3 regions of the Paenibacillus sp. 102 genome follow, and region 3 is predicted to be linked to each of the others. Evidence: riboswitches for the same ligand, from Rfam matches in the RefSeq annotation. Region 3 holds a riboswitch; each other region holds the start of a gene.
What was found. Region 3 has a riboswitch for cyclic di-AMP ahead of kdpA (potassium-transporting ATPase subunit KdpA). Riboswitches for the same ligand answer to the same signal wherever they lie in the genome.
Positions count from the first base shown of each region.

Region 1: it holds a riboswitch for cyclic di-AMP, as region 3 does, so the genes downstream of both, AAIE21_RS16340 (hypothetical protein) here and kdpA (potassium-transporting ATPase subunit KdpA) in region 3, are expected to answer to the same signal.
Region 2: it holds a riboswitch for cyclic di-AMP, as region 3 does, so the genes downstream of both, AAIE21_RS18210 (APC family permease) here and kdpA (potassium-transporting ATPase subunit KdpA) in region 3, are expected to answer to the same signal.

Region 1 covers NZ_JBCGHT010000006.1:214,516-219,366, reverse strand. Annotated here, with positions in the region: gene thiO (glycine oxidase ThiO) at 1-438, shown strand, start outside; gene thiS (sulfur carrier protein ThiS) at 646-849, shown strand; gene AAIE21_RS16355 (thiazole synthase) at 852-1,622, shown strand; gene AAIE21_RS16350 (thiazole biosynthesis adenylyltransferase ThiF) at 1,615-2,634, shown strand; gene thiD (bifunctional hydroxymethylpyrimidine kinase/phosphomethylpyrimidine kinase) at 2,651-3,463, shown strand; cyclic di-AMP (ydaO/yuaA leader) riboswitch at 3,693-3,840, shown strand; gene AAIE21_RS16340 (hypothetical protein) at 3,934-4,332, shown strand; gene AAIE21_RS16335 (hypothetical protein) at 4,349-4,591, shown strand.
Region 2 covers NZ_JBCGHT010000008.1:145,976-150,826, forward strand. Annotated here, with positions in the region: gene AAIE21_RS18205 (sensor histidine kinase) at 1-129, opposite strand, end outside; gene AAIE21_RS18210 (APC family permease) at 770-2,596, opposite strand; cyclic di-AMP (ydaO/yuaA leader) riboswitch at 2,741-2,887, opposite strand; gene AAIE21_RS18215 (bacitracin ABC transporter ATP-binding protein) at 3,030-3,158, shown strand; gene AAIE21_RS18220 (hypothetical protein) at 3,211-3,591, opposite strand; gene panE (2-dehydropantoate 2-reductase) at 3,842-4,774, opposite strand.
Region 3 covers NZ_JBCGHT010000002.1:118,692-123,542, reverse strand. Annotated here, with positions in the region: gene AAIE21_RS06450 (TlpA family protein disulfide reductase) at 1-176, shown strand, start outside; gene AAIE21_RS06445 (prolipoprotein diacylglyceryl transferase family protein) at 191-874, shown strand; cyclic di-AMP (ydaO/yuaA leader) riboswitch at 1,030-1,172, shown strand; gene kdpA (potassium-transporting ATPase subunit KdpA) at 1,283-2,950, shown strand; gene AAIE21_RS06435 (helix-turn-helix domain-containing protein) at 3,026-3,571, opposite strand; gene AAIE21_RS06430 (D-serine ammonia-lyase) at 3,723-4,851, shown strand, end outside.

The sequences.
Region 1 (4,851 bases), on a different contig from region 3:
ACATACCCTGTGAAAGGAGAAGTTGTTGCTGTAAAGAGTCGTAAACCACTACTAAAATCTCCTATTTTTCAAGAGCGGTTTTATATCGCGCCAAAACGTGGGGGACGTTATGTAATTGGAGCAACAATGAAGCCTCATACGTTTAACAAATCTGTACAACCAGAAAGCATCACTTCAATACTAGAGCGTGCTTATACAATCTTACCAGCTTTGAAAGAAGCAGAATGGGAAAATGCGTGGGCAGGGTTACGCCCGCAATCTAATCATGAAGTTCCTTATATGGGAGAGCATGAGGAAATAAAAGGGTTATATGCTTGTACGGGTCATTACCGAAACGGAATTTTATTAAGTCCTGTTTCTGGTCAATATATGGCAGATTTAATAGAAGGAAAGCAAGGCAATCATTTGCTAGATTCATTGCTTTCAAAGCCAGTTTAGATAAATGCAAATTGAAAAATGACATAAAACCTTTCTTTTTAGGTGGGAGAGAGCATCCGACCATGCATAGAAGCGGTCAGGTCCTTTTCCTGCCCCATGCCAAATGAAAACAAAGAGAGAAAACGAGAGCAGATTACCTTTTGTTCTTCAAAGCCGTGACTTATACGCTTGAAAAACAAAATGGATTTATAGAAAGGGGATGGAAGCTTGAACTTAAAAATTAATGGTAAGCAAATAGAGGTACCTGGGAGCATTAAGACAGTAGCAGAACTGCTTACGCATTTAGGATTAGATACAAAGATTGTTGTAGTAGAACGTAATACAGATATTTTAACAAAAGAAGACCATCAAAGTGCATCTGTTTTTGATGGAGACCAAATTGAGATTGTAACTTTCGTAGGAGGCGGTTGATTATGTTAAACATTGGACCATTTACATTCAATTCTAGACTTTTATTAGGAACAGGAAAATTTTCAGATTATGATGTGCAAAGAAAAGCAATTGAAGTATCAGAGGCAGAGATTTTAACATTTGCAGTGCGCCGTATGGATATATTTGATGCAGACCAACCGAATTTATTAGAAAAAATTGATGTGAAAAAATATACATTACTACCAAATACAGCAGGAGCGAAAAATGCTGAGGAAGCAGTTCGCATTGCAAAATTAGCAAAAGCTTCAGGGCTTTGTGACATGGTAAAAGTAGAGGTTATTGGTGATGACAGAACGTTATTACCAGATCCAGTTGAGACTTTAAAGGCATCTGAAATGCTTTTAGAAGAAGGGTTTATCGTTCTTCCTTATACATCAGATGATGTTGTATTAGCTCGTAAACTACAAGAACTTGGTGTTCATGCGATTATGCCTGGTGCATCACCAATTGGTTCAGGCCTTGGTATTGTGAACCCATTAAACTTAAGTTTTATTATTGAACAAGCAACTGTACCAGTTATTGTGGATGCAGGGGTAGGTAGCCCAGCTGATGCAGCGTTTGCAATGGAATTAGGAGCAGACGGTGTGCTATTAAATACAGCTGTATCTGGTGCAAAAGACCCTATTAAAATGGCATCCGCAATGAAATTAGGTATTCATGCAGGACGCTTAGGATTTGAAGCAGGACGTATTGCACGTAAGCGCTGCGCGACGGCAAGTAGCCCACTAGAAGGAATGAGTGTAGTTGAATAATCGATATTCTCGCCAAGAGCTATTTTCTCCAATTGGAGAAAAAGGGCAACAAAAGATAGGAGAAAAGCATGTACTAATTATCGGTGCGGGAGCACTTGGTAGTGCGAATGCAGAGATGCTTGTAAGAGCTGGTGTTGGCCGTGTAACAATTGTTGATCGCGATTATATTGATTGGAGTAATTTACAACGTCAGCAGTTATATTGTGAGGAGGATGTGAAAAATAATCTTCCAAAGGCTGTAGCAGCACAAAGACGCTTGCAAGCAATTAATAGCAATGTAATCGTAGAAGCTTTTGTTCAAGATGTAACGGCGGAAGAATTAGAAGAGCTCGTTAAAAATGTTGATGTCATGATTGATGCGACTGATAATTTTGAAACACGTTTTATCGTTAATGATATATCACAAAAGTATTCTATTCCGTGGATTTATGGGGCGTGTGTAGGAAGTTATGGCCTTTCTTATACGATTTTACCAGGAAAGACTCCGTGTCTATCTTGTTTATTACAATCCATCCCGCTTGGCGGAGCGACATGTGATACAGCAGGGATCATTTCACCTGCTGTATCTCTCGTTGTTTCTCACCAAGTAACGGAAACTCTTAAACTTTTAGTAGAGGATTATGAGGCACTTCGGGACGGACTTGTATCGTTTGATGTATGGAAAAATGAATATTCATGTATGAATGTACAAAAACTTCGAAAGCATAATTGTCCTTCATGTGGTGAGGAAGCGGTGTACCCATATTTAAATAAGGATAATACGTCAAAAACTGCGGTTTTATGCGGGAGAAATACAGTTCAAATTAGACCGCCTTATAAAGAACAACTGGATTTTGAACGGTATAAAGAACTGCTGCGCGACCATGTAGCAGAGTTAATGGTAAATCCTTATTTATTATCATTTTCGGTTGAAGGAAAGAGACTAGTTGCGTTTCAGGACGGTCGTGTTCTCGTCCATGGAACGAAAGATATAGTAGAAGCAAAGATAATTTATCATCGTTATTTTGGATAGAAAAAGGGTGAGTGAGATGAAAGTGAATAAAGCTTTAACAATTGCTGGATCTGATAGCGGCGGCGGTGCTGGGATTCAAGCGGATTTAAAAACATTTCAAGAGCTAGGTGTATACGGAATGACAGCTATTACAGCTATTACAGCCCAAAATACACTTGGTGTGCAAGGGGTATATCCAGTTGTACCTCAAGGGATTCAAGAACAATTAAACTCTATTGGTACAGACTTAACACCAGATGCTGTTAAACTTGGTATGTTATTTAGTAGTGAAATCATTAAGGTAGTAGCAGAAAATATTAAAAAGTTTGGCTGGAATAATATTGTATTAGATCCTGTTATGATTGCAAAAGGTGGGGCATCATTATTACAACAAGAAGCTGTGCAGGCATTAAAGGAATATTTATTACCAATTGCAACAGTTGTGACTCCGAATGTACCAGAAGCTGAAGTATTAACTGGAATGGAGATTCACAATATCCAAGATAGTAAAGAAGCTGCAAAAGTATTGCACGAATTAGGGGCCCAGTATGTTCTTATGAAAGGCGGACATGCGGAATATCAAGGTAACGAAGTAATTGATTTACTTTTCGATGGTAAGCAGTTTGTTGAATTTAGAAGCGAGAGAATTGATTCAAAACAAACACATGGTAGCGGTTGTACATTTGCATCTGCTGTAACGGCGGGACTTGCAAAAGGCTACCCAATTGAAGAGGCAGTAGGGGAAGCAAAACAATTTATTAGTATAGCAATTGAAGAGCAATTAAATATTGGAAGTGGTCATGGACCAACGAATCATTTTGCGTACAAACGTCAAGAAAGTCGTACATAAAGTGAAACTTTAATCAGTGGGGGAAACAGGAGCTAATAGGTTCCTGTTTTTTGTCGTTATTTGTCGCGAGGTCGATATATTTGGATTTGCACTGATAAAATTTCATTTACCAATTTATTCTACAGCACTATTGCTAAAAATTCTATCTCTCCTGTTTAACGGTCATATAACTGGTTTTTTTGTTGTTTACTTTTTCCATATTTAGGAGTATTATATCAGCCAGAATCTGTTTTTGGTAACGCTGAGTCCAATTCATTTGGAGCGGAGGAACCAAATTGTGCATCGTCACTAGGGGTGAATCTTTCATGATGAAAGTAGGGCTACTCTCAAAGTCCGAATCCGACAGCTAACTTCGTAAGCGTTTTGGGAGAGGATGGTGCATGGATGGGTACATTGCTTCATCGGTCTGATTAGTATAGGAGAATATCAATCTATATTCGAATTCTTTTATGCTAAGGAGGATGATATACATGGATGAGGAAAAAGAAGTAACGCTCATTTGTGTAGGGGAAGAGGAAAAAGTAAACAGTTTACGAGAATTAGTGCCTTTTCAACAAGATATGATTATTTTTACCACAACTGAACATGTAGCGGCTGAAGTGAGAGCATGTGGATTTGAATCAACGTATTGCTGCAATAAGGAACTAAATATAACAAGTATTTGTAACGGAATAAAAAAAGTAATCTTGCTAGGAGATGAGCTTCCAATCGTTAGCTTTTTTACTGAACGTATTCGTTTTTCTTTTCAAGCGCCTATTACAGTTGTCACAAGAAATAAAAGATATCCAGTCAGGCTCTATCAAACAATAGGAGCTAAATTTGTAGTGTTTACAAACTGTGATAATATTTCTTTTTTATTTTTTGAATAGGGCGGAGGAAGTGAAGATGAAGGTGTTATTACGTGAGGATATAGCAAATCGTTGGGCAGTATCAGTAGATCGAGTTCAAGAATTAGCAATGCAAGATCCAAATTTTCCAAAGCCGTATATAGTATTGCCATCAAAAGATAGTTTGTATTTAGAGCTCGATCTGATTGCGTATGAAAAAATACATGTGGAGTTGACACAAGTGTGCTTTCGTGGTCGGAGTTTACGAACGTTTTTAGCATGTTTTACAAATGGTGAGTGATATTGACAAGCTTATGAATGAGAAAAGAGCGGATTCCAGATGCTGAAATAGTATCTAGAATGATCCGCTCTTTTTTATTATTTCTAAATTAAAAGTTTATTTTAATGAAAAAGAAAGAAAAGACAAGGAAACAGATGATAAAATATTAATCTTAATCAATGTAAGCGTTTAAATGGATAATTCTTTTCTTATTTTAGTTAATTTTGCTCTTTACAAGTGAAATAGAGAGGAGTATATTTACATTCATAAATTGTTCATAA
Region 2 (4,851 bases), on a different contig from region 3:
ACTAAGTGAAATAAGAAAGCCCATCACTTCAAGTGTTAATAGAACACCGATGGTTGTTAACACGTAAAATAAAGTCAGTTTCCACTGCAAACGGTGGAAATGTCGGACAAAACGAGGCAGAAGTTTCATATTTTTTCCTTCCTAATTGAAAGTATAGCAACCAGCCTATTGTTCAGTTTTCACTAAAATTTACTCTCTACTATATGATAAGTATTCAATTTTTATATTCCTTTCTAAAGGTTCTTCTTTATATAATTCATTCTTGATATAATTTTTCTTGCTAAATCAGGGGTTTCCTAGCATATTTAAAAAATTATTTGTGCACAAATATACTCTTCCCTTGCTTTTCTGTAAATCTAATTCCTTTCCATCTTATAATTCATTCTGTTTTAACAACTTCTTAAAATTATAGTTTGGTATCGGGAAACAGATACCAGCTGCCCTATTTTTCTTAGTGGAGAATGTGCATATAAAAAACGCATTTTGTAATAATGCTCTTAAAAAAATCAAAAACCATATATTGTAATAGTGTTGAAGACATTTATAAAACGTAAATAATCTAAAAAATTGGTCTATTCAAAAAACGAAAGTTGATGAATAGGAATCTTAACAAGGTTAGAAAGAATTACTTTTGGAGTGATAAAAAGTTTCGAAATACCCAATTTCAAATAAGGATTAGATCCACAACGGTAAGATATAAAACCTATTTGTACAAAAAGGTAGCTCTACATAAGTAAAGCTACCTTGAAAATTGCTTGTTCTATAATCTTTATTTTTTCAAATGATAAGGAACCGTCGTAATAACAACATTTCTCTTATAGAGTAAGAATGCACGAATTAATAAGCTCGACTGGTTATGAAGAATATTGTGCCAGCCTTTCTTAGGAATAAATTGCGGTATTACTACAGTAACTCTGTAATTGGATTCATTTGCTTTATATTGCACTGTATCGATAAACTTTGTTAGCGGTTGAATAATGCTTCTATAGTGGGAATGCAACGTAACAAGCCTTACTTCAGGCTGCCATTTCTTCCACTTCTCTTCAAATTTCTTTTCATCTTCTCTTTCAAATGCAACATATACGGCGATAATTTGATCTGGTGAAAGAGACTTTGCATAATTCAATGAATTTTCTACTACATGAGTCATACCGGCTACGGGAACGATGATTACATTACCTTCGATTGGCACAATTGATTCACAAGTTTTAAGGCTTAACTGATCTCCTACTGCTTCATAGTGTTTTTTAATTCGGTGGAAAACAAAAATAATGACAGGTAAGAAAACAAGCACAGTCCAAACTTGTGCAAATTTAGTTAAAAAGAACATACTCATAACGATAAAACTAATAACGGCACCTGTTAAATTAATCGTTAATTTCAAAATCCATCCTTGAGGCTTTTCACGAATCCATTTAACCACCATCCCAGACTGTGACAACGTAAATGGAATAAACACGCCCACTGCATAAAGCGGAATAAGATGTTCTGTTTGACCTTGAAACGCAATAATTAAAAGAATGGAAGCAATTCCAAGTATGATAATCCCGTTTGAATAACCTAATCGATCGCCTCTAATCGTAAACATCCTTGGAATAAACTTATCTTTCGCAAGATTAACTGCTAATAAAGGAAATGCTGAATAGCCGGTGTTAGCAGCAAGAATTAATATTAAAGCTGTTGTACCTTGTATAAAAAAGTACATAAAATTTCGTCCAAATGTTTGTTCAGCAATTTGAGAAACTACGGTTACTTCTTTACTAGGAGTAATTCCGTAATAATAAGCTAGATAAACAATTCCTGAAAATAAAACGGCCAGTAAAGCCCCCATCGCAAGCAATGTTTTGGCTGCATTGTTAGGAGCTGGATCTTTAAAGTTGGGGATTGCATTCGAAATGGCTTCAACACCTGTTAAAGCAGAACTACCTGATGCAAATGCTCTTAAAAGTAAAAACAAACTAACCCCTGCTACTGGTGTACCAATTGGTGTATGCAAATGAGGCGAAACTTCACCTGTTACAATGTTGTATATTCCTACGCCGATTAATATAAATAGCGCTAAAACAAATAGATAAACAGGATATGCTAAAACAGAAGCCGACTCCGTTACACCTCTTAAGTTCAATATTGTAATACATATTACAAATATAATCGCGATAATGACATTATGCTCATGTAAACTAGGAAAAGCAGATGTAATCGCATCTGTACCTGCCGATACACTTACTGCTACAGTTAAAATATAGTCTACTAATAAGGATCCTCCAGCTATTAACCCTGGATTCACACCTAAATTTTCTTTTGATACTACATATGCTCCCCCGCCATGAGGATACGCAAAAATAATTTGTCTATAAGATAAAATAAGAGCTGTTAACAATACTAATACTCCTATAGCGATAGGAATAGAATACCAAAATGCTACAGCACCAAGTGTAGCTAGGGCAATCAATATTTGTTCTGGACCATATGCCACTGATGATAAAGCATCTGAAGAAAGAATAGCTAATGCTTTCGTTTTGTTAAGTTTTTGCTCTCCTAATTCCGTTGACTTTAACGGTCGACCAATTAAAAATCTCTTTATGGATGAAACCACTGATGTTCACTCTCCAATAATTTTGTACGTTCATTTCTCTGTTAGTTAAATTAACAAACTATTTTTTCAGAAAACAAAAAATGTCTACAAGCCATAACAAATAGACTTGTAGACATTACATTTTTTGTCGCACAAGCTCCACCTTCCTTCTCAATATAACGCTTACGAGGTTAGCTGTCGGATTCGGGCCTATGAGTAGCCCTACCTTTTTTCAAGGATTCACCCCTTGGATTATGCAATAATCCATAAAAACGGGTCCCCCGTACCATGCGGTTTCAGCGATTTAGAAATTTGAAACTGTGGATTATAATACTCCTTTATTTTAAAAAAGTAAACAAAATTTTTAAAAATAAAAAGTTTTCGATGATTATGTATGATATCGTTGCATGGATGAACAGAATATATGTATCAATATAGATTGGGAGGCATTGATTTGTCTAAAGAAAAGAAGCCGCTTTTATCGGATACCTTTTTAGATGAAATTATAATAGAAATTAATAAGTTATATGGAAACACACATGAAGAACGAAATCGTTCACAAGAAAATAAAAGAAATAAGTAAAAAAGTCTGTTTTAAAAAATAAAACAGACTTTTTATTTTAAAACGTCAAAATTTATTGCATATAAATTACTACAAGCATCCATATAGCTAAAGCAGAAATGATTGCGAGTACGATACGAGTAGAAAGTACTCGCACTTCAAAATCTGTCCTTTTTGAAGGTTCAGGATATGCAATAATGTAGATTCCCTTTAAGAGCGAAAGCCATCCAATGAGTGTAACAAATCCTTGCCAATTCAACTCCCATACATGATGTAAAATGACGGTACTTAACCCTAAAAAGATTGATAAAAATCCATACATAATTCCAGATCCTCTACCTTCCACCACTAACCTTTTCAATTCACGTAACACCGATGGACGCACAAAAAGAACACCTGATACAATTAATATGATCCATCCCCAAAATAACCCTAAAAAAGTACTTATAGTCATTACTCTCCCTCCTTTCCAACACATTTATATTTCAAGAGACCCTTCTTTTAGAACTCGCTACTTATTAGAAATAAAATGCCACAATTCAACAAAAAGGTATTATTAAAATCATTTCGCTACCTCATTCAAATACCTTAATTATATCCGGATGATAAATCGTACTCTTCTAACTTTTACTTGCCGAATATAAAAAGGATAGAAAAAGTAATTATACTTTTTCTATCCTTCACTCATTTCGGTACTACAAAAACTATACCGGTTCTTTATTTAAAGTCATTTCTTCATATACTTTTAAGTTTTGATAAACCACTTTTAATAACGTTGCATCGATACAAAATTGTTTTGCTAATTTTAATAAATATCCTTGTAAATGTTCCCCTTCAATGAACGAACCTTTTTCCATATCACGCTGCATAGATGACTTCATAGCATAAGAAATTTTATCAATTGTCTTCATATGTTCCTCAACAATATTTTCCTGAATCGGAGCTCCAAATCCCCTCATGATCTGTGCTGCTTCTTCAAATAAACTTCGAATAAAATCGCGACCACCATTACTTTCGCGAATCGGTCCTATCGGTGCATGCATTAACGTCGTCACACCTGACATTACTGAAATAAATAAATATTTATGCCACATATCTCGCAAAATATGTTCACTTAGAACAAAACTCGCTTTCGTTCCCGTTAATACTTTAGCAATTTTTTTTGCTCTTGCTGAATCATGGTGTTTTATTTCTCCAAATACAAGTCTATCAGCAGCACTAGTGTGTACAACTTCCCCTTCATCGTTTAAAGTTGTCTCTATAAAACATAAGCCACCCATTACGTTTTCCTCACCAAACTCCTGTTGCAAATGTGATAAATGAGCAATACCGTTTAATAATGGGATTATCATTGTATTATCGCCTACAAACGGCTTCAAATCTATTATTGCTTCTTTTAAGTGATATGCTTTTGTTGAAAATAGAATTACATCGAATGGAGAAACGACATCTTCTTTCGTTACTAATTTCGGTTGAAATGAAAAATCCCCATTAGCACTCCGAATTACGAGACCTTTTTCTTCTAATTGCTGTTTTCGTCTACTACGAACGAGAAAAGTAACGTCTTCCCCTTTCTCTACTAAACGGCCCCCAAAATATCCTCCGACTCCACCAGCTCCTAATACTAAAATACGCATACAGAACCCCTCTTTTCCAAACATGAAAATTTTACTTCCTTGTAGCATAACTATATTATACATCTGATCTGTATAAT
Region 3 (4,851 bases):
GATTTAAGTTTCCTGTTTTACTAGACATGGATGGAGTAGCTGGGCTTGATTATAAAATTTTTTCATTACCAACAACGTTTTTTGTTGATAAAGATGGCATCATTGTAGAACAAGTGCGCGGAGTATTACCACCGGATCAGTTGGAAAAGAAATTTAAACAATTAATTGAGAAGTAAAAGGGGACCACAGAATGATGGAGTGGATAGTGAAAATACAGCCGATTTCTTCTATAGTGGGAAGTTTATTTGGACTCATGCTCATGAAATTAAAAATGAAAAGTCAAGGTCTTTCATATGAAAGAATGATGAATGTCGTAACAAATGGATTTTTTATCATTATATTAACATGGAAATTCGCACCAGCAATTTTGAATCCAAGGTGGGCTTTTCAATCACCGTGGCAAGCATTATTAGCTGTAGGGAGTGCCCAGCACATTATAGTTGGCTGTTTCATTGCCAGTGGGTACATTGTATGGAAATGCAAAAGGGATAATTTCTCGCTTTCTGTTTTACTAGATATACTTCCATTTGGGATAGGAGGCACTATCATTTTCTATTTTCTATTCCATCAAAAAGTTGGTTTGCAGACAACAATGCCGTGGGGAATGAAACTATATGATTCAAAGTTTTCTTATCATCCTATATATATGTATGAAATCTTTATAGCAATCTGTATAACGGGATGGTTGTGGGTACGAAACGAGAGACTAGGAACTAGAAAATACATAAGTTATTTTCTAATTGTAGAAGGGATTGCTCATATATTCATTTCACTTATAAGTGAACAAGTTCCGTTATTATTTGGTCTATCAATGCAGCAGATACTTATTTTTTGTGTGATTAGTATAGGTATCGTATTGTTCCCGAAAAAATAACCAACAGCAATGTACGAGCGATTGTTCATGCATTGCTGTTTTTAGTGTTTTTATAGATTGTATGAATCGTTTATCTTTTTATTTTATCTTTCTTTACAACTACCATTTAGAGGAGTATATTAACAATCAGAATAGCTCAATGTAGACTTTTCAGCCAAATATAATCGCTTAATCCACTTTAGGAGCGGGGGAACCAAATTTGTGCATTTGTCACTAGGGGTGAATCCTTTTATAGGTAGGGCTACTCTCAAGGTCCGAATCCGACAGCTAACCTCGTCAGCGTTTTGAGAGGGGGGACTTGTGTGTGTAAAAAACACTAGGTGCAACCTGGTGTTTTCTTTTTATTCTCTTTATGGTAAAATATGTAATTTATTTTCAGGTGTAATGAGAACAGAAAGGGGAAAGAGGATGAACTGGCTTACAAGTCTAATTACAATTGGCTTATTCGTAATTGTTGCAAAACCAATGGGAGATTATATATACAATGCTTTTCAACGTAATAGTTCATTTCAAAAAGTATTTGGCTCACTGGAAAAAACCTTATTTAAAGTCGCCGGTATTAAAGGACATAATCAAAGTTGGAAACAATATATATTTTGTTTAATTGGTACAAATTTTTTCTTTATCTTAGTTGTATATTCGATATTTCGATTACAGGGAATTCTTCCGTTAAATCCTGATCATTTTTTAGGATTAGAACCAACATTAGCATTTCATACAGCAATTACATTTATGACAAATGCAAATTTACAACACTATGGCGGAGAAAGTAGTTTATCCTATTTTTCTCAAATGGTGGGTGTAACATTTATGATGTTTGCAGCACCTGCAACTTCAATGGCGATTGGTATCACGTTTATTCGTGTGCTAGCGAGTAAAAGAATAGGAAACTTCTTTGTTGATTTTGTACAATCTATTACAAGAATACTATTGCCGATTTCATTTGTGGCATCGTTGATATTCGTATTATTAGGAACACCACAAACGTTTGATTCAACAGTCATTGTGAAAACGTTAGAAGATGGAATCCAAGCAATTCCTCGTGGCCCGGTAGCGTCTTTACTTTCTATTAAAGAACTTGGTGACAATGGTGGAGGTTTTTTTGGAACAGTTTCTGCGCACCCTTTTGAAAATCCTAATATGATTAGTAACGTGATGCAGATGATGTTACAGATGTTAATTCCGATGGCCTTTCCATTTGTATACGGAAGAATGGTTGGTAATCGGAAGCAAGGTAGAATGTTTTTTGTATCCATGTTAATTCTGTTTATTATTGGATTTTGTACGCTCGCTATATCTGAATTGAAGGGGAATCCTTTGTTAAATCAATTAGGAATAGAAAGTTCCCAGGGAAATATGGAAGGGAAAGAAACGCGTCTGGGCGTTATATCTTCTGCTTTATATGCAACTGTTACAAGTGCCTCTGGAACAGGTGGTGTAAATACAACGCATGATACATTAACACCAATTGGTGGGATGGTCCCACTTGTAAACATGCTTTTAGGTACTGTATTTGGAGGGATTGGACTTGGGTTTATACATGTCGTCATGTATGCGATGATTACCGTATTTGTAGCTGGACTAATGGTGGGACGTACACCGGAATTTCTTAATAAAAAATTAGAGGGAAAAGAAATGAAGTTAATAGCGATTACAATTGTGTCTCAGCCATTACTTATTCTTGGAGCGGCAGCAATTGCATTTTCTACGAATCTAGGAACAGATGCAATTTCTAATCCAGGTTTTCATGGCTTAACACAAGTAATTTATGAATACACGTCGTCTGCTGTCAACAATGGTTCTGGCTTTGAAGGATTAAGGGATAATACACCATTTTGGAATATTTCAACGGGGATTGTTATGTATATTGGTAGATATTTAGGTTTAATTACAATGCTTGCTGTTGCAGTTAGACTCAAAAGGAAAAAGGTTGTACCTGAGACTATAGGGACCTTCCAAACAGATAATCGTTTATTTGGAGGGATTTTACTAGGTACTATATTTATAGTCGGTGCACTAACATTTTCGCCAGTGCTCGTGCTTGGGCCAATCGCCGAATTTCTGACCATATCATAACCATGTTGCTTCAAAAAGAAGGGCAATACATATTATTTATGTATTGCCTTTTTACTGTGTTTTTAGCTGAATGTATTAGAAGATAGGCGGGGTAACTGAAAATAGGACAACTGCATTTTGATTAAAATTATTTATCCACTTATGTTTTAAATACGCTGGTATTTTTACACTATCACCAGTTTCTAATATATACTCTTCTTCATCTAAATACACCGTAATTTTCCCTTCTAAAACAAATGCTAATTCTTCTCCTTTATGCTCTAGAAGATTTTCTGAGGAAGAAGTGTTCGGAGGTACAGTCATAATTGTTGTTGCTAAATTCCCTGTAAAATCTGGTGATAACAATTCATAGGATAAATTATCAATAATCATTTTTTTTCGTTTACTGGACCGCACGATTAAATCATCTGTATTTGTTTCTTCTAGTAAAAAACTAAATGTTGGAACATCAAGAGCTTTAGCTAATACTTTCAATGTTTGGATGGAAGGGTTAGCGGAGCCACGTTCAATTTGACTTAGCATAGACGGCGTAATTTCAGCCATATTTGCTAGTTCTTTACTACTTAACCCCTTAGCTTTTCTTTGTTTTTCGATCTTTTTACCGATATCTATATTTTCCATGGTTTTCTTCTCCTTAAAATTAATTTAATTATATTTAAATAAATTAAATTAAAATTAACATAAAGTTGGTTTTGTGTTAAACTGTATTAAAATTAATTTAATTATAATTTATTATATAGCTGGCTACAAGGGCATGAGGAGGATGAGATAAATGAAGGGGATAGAGGAGAAAAACATAGAGGCATGGAAAGAACAATATCCATTATTAAATAATCTTATTTCAATGGAAGAAGTGTTTTGGGTGAATCCAAACATTGAAAAATTTCAAATTGCGATAGAAGATTCACCCCTTACTCAAGAAGATGTAAAAGATGCGGAGGAAAGATTGAAGCGCTTCGCACCGTATATTGCGAAAGTTTTTCCAGAAACGGGAGGGGCGAACGGTATAATAGAATCACCTTTAGTGAGAATACCGACTATGAAACGTTCTTTAGAGCGAAATTACGAGCAACCTATAGGCAAATTATTGCTAAAGTGTGATAGCCATCTTCCTATATCAGGATCTATTAAAGCGAGAGGGGGAATTTATGAAATTCTGAAACATGCAGAAGAATTAGCTTTTCAGCACGGAATGTTAACGAAGCAAGATGATTATTCCATTTTAGATAGTGATAGATTCCGAGACTTTTTCTCAGAGTATTCCATTGCGGTAGGATCGACGGGTAATTTAGGGCTTAGTATAGGCATCATGAGTGCGAAGTTAGGCTTTAATGTGACTGTTCATATGTCAGCCGATGCAAAAAAGTGGAAAAAAGATTTGTTAAGAAGTAAAAATGTAACAGTGATTGAATATGAAGCGGATTATAGTAAAGCGGTAGAAGAAGGGCGACTACAAGCAAATGCAGACCCTAGTTGCTATTTTGTTGATGATGAAAACTCCCATGATTTGTTTTTAGGATACGCGGTAGCGGCATCTCGTTTGCAAAAACAGTTAGAAGAGTTAGAGATAACAGTAAATGATGAACATCCTTTATTTGTTTACCTTCCTTGCGGAGTAGGTGGTGGACCTGGAGGAGTAGCATTTGGCTTAAAGTTATTGTATAAAGACAATGTCCATTGCTTCTTTGCAGAGCCTACTCATTCACCATGTATGTTACTCGGTTTAATGACTGGACTTCATGATAAAGTTGCAGTTCAAGATATTGGTGTTGATAATGTAACAGATGCGGATGGTCTTGCAGTAGGAAGACCGTCTGGATTTGTCGGTAAAACGATGGAACCGTTTCTAAGTGGGAATTACACAGTTAGCGATGAAGAGTTATATAAGTTGTTAAAAGAGC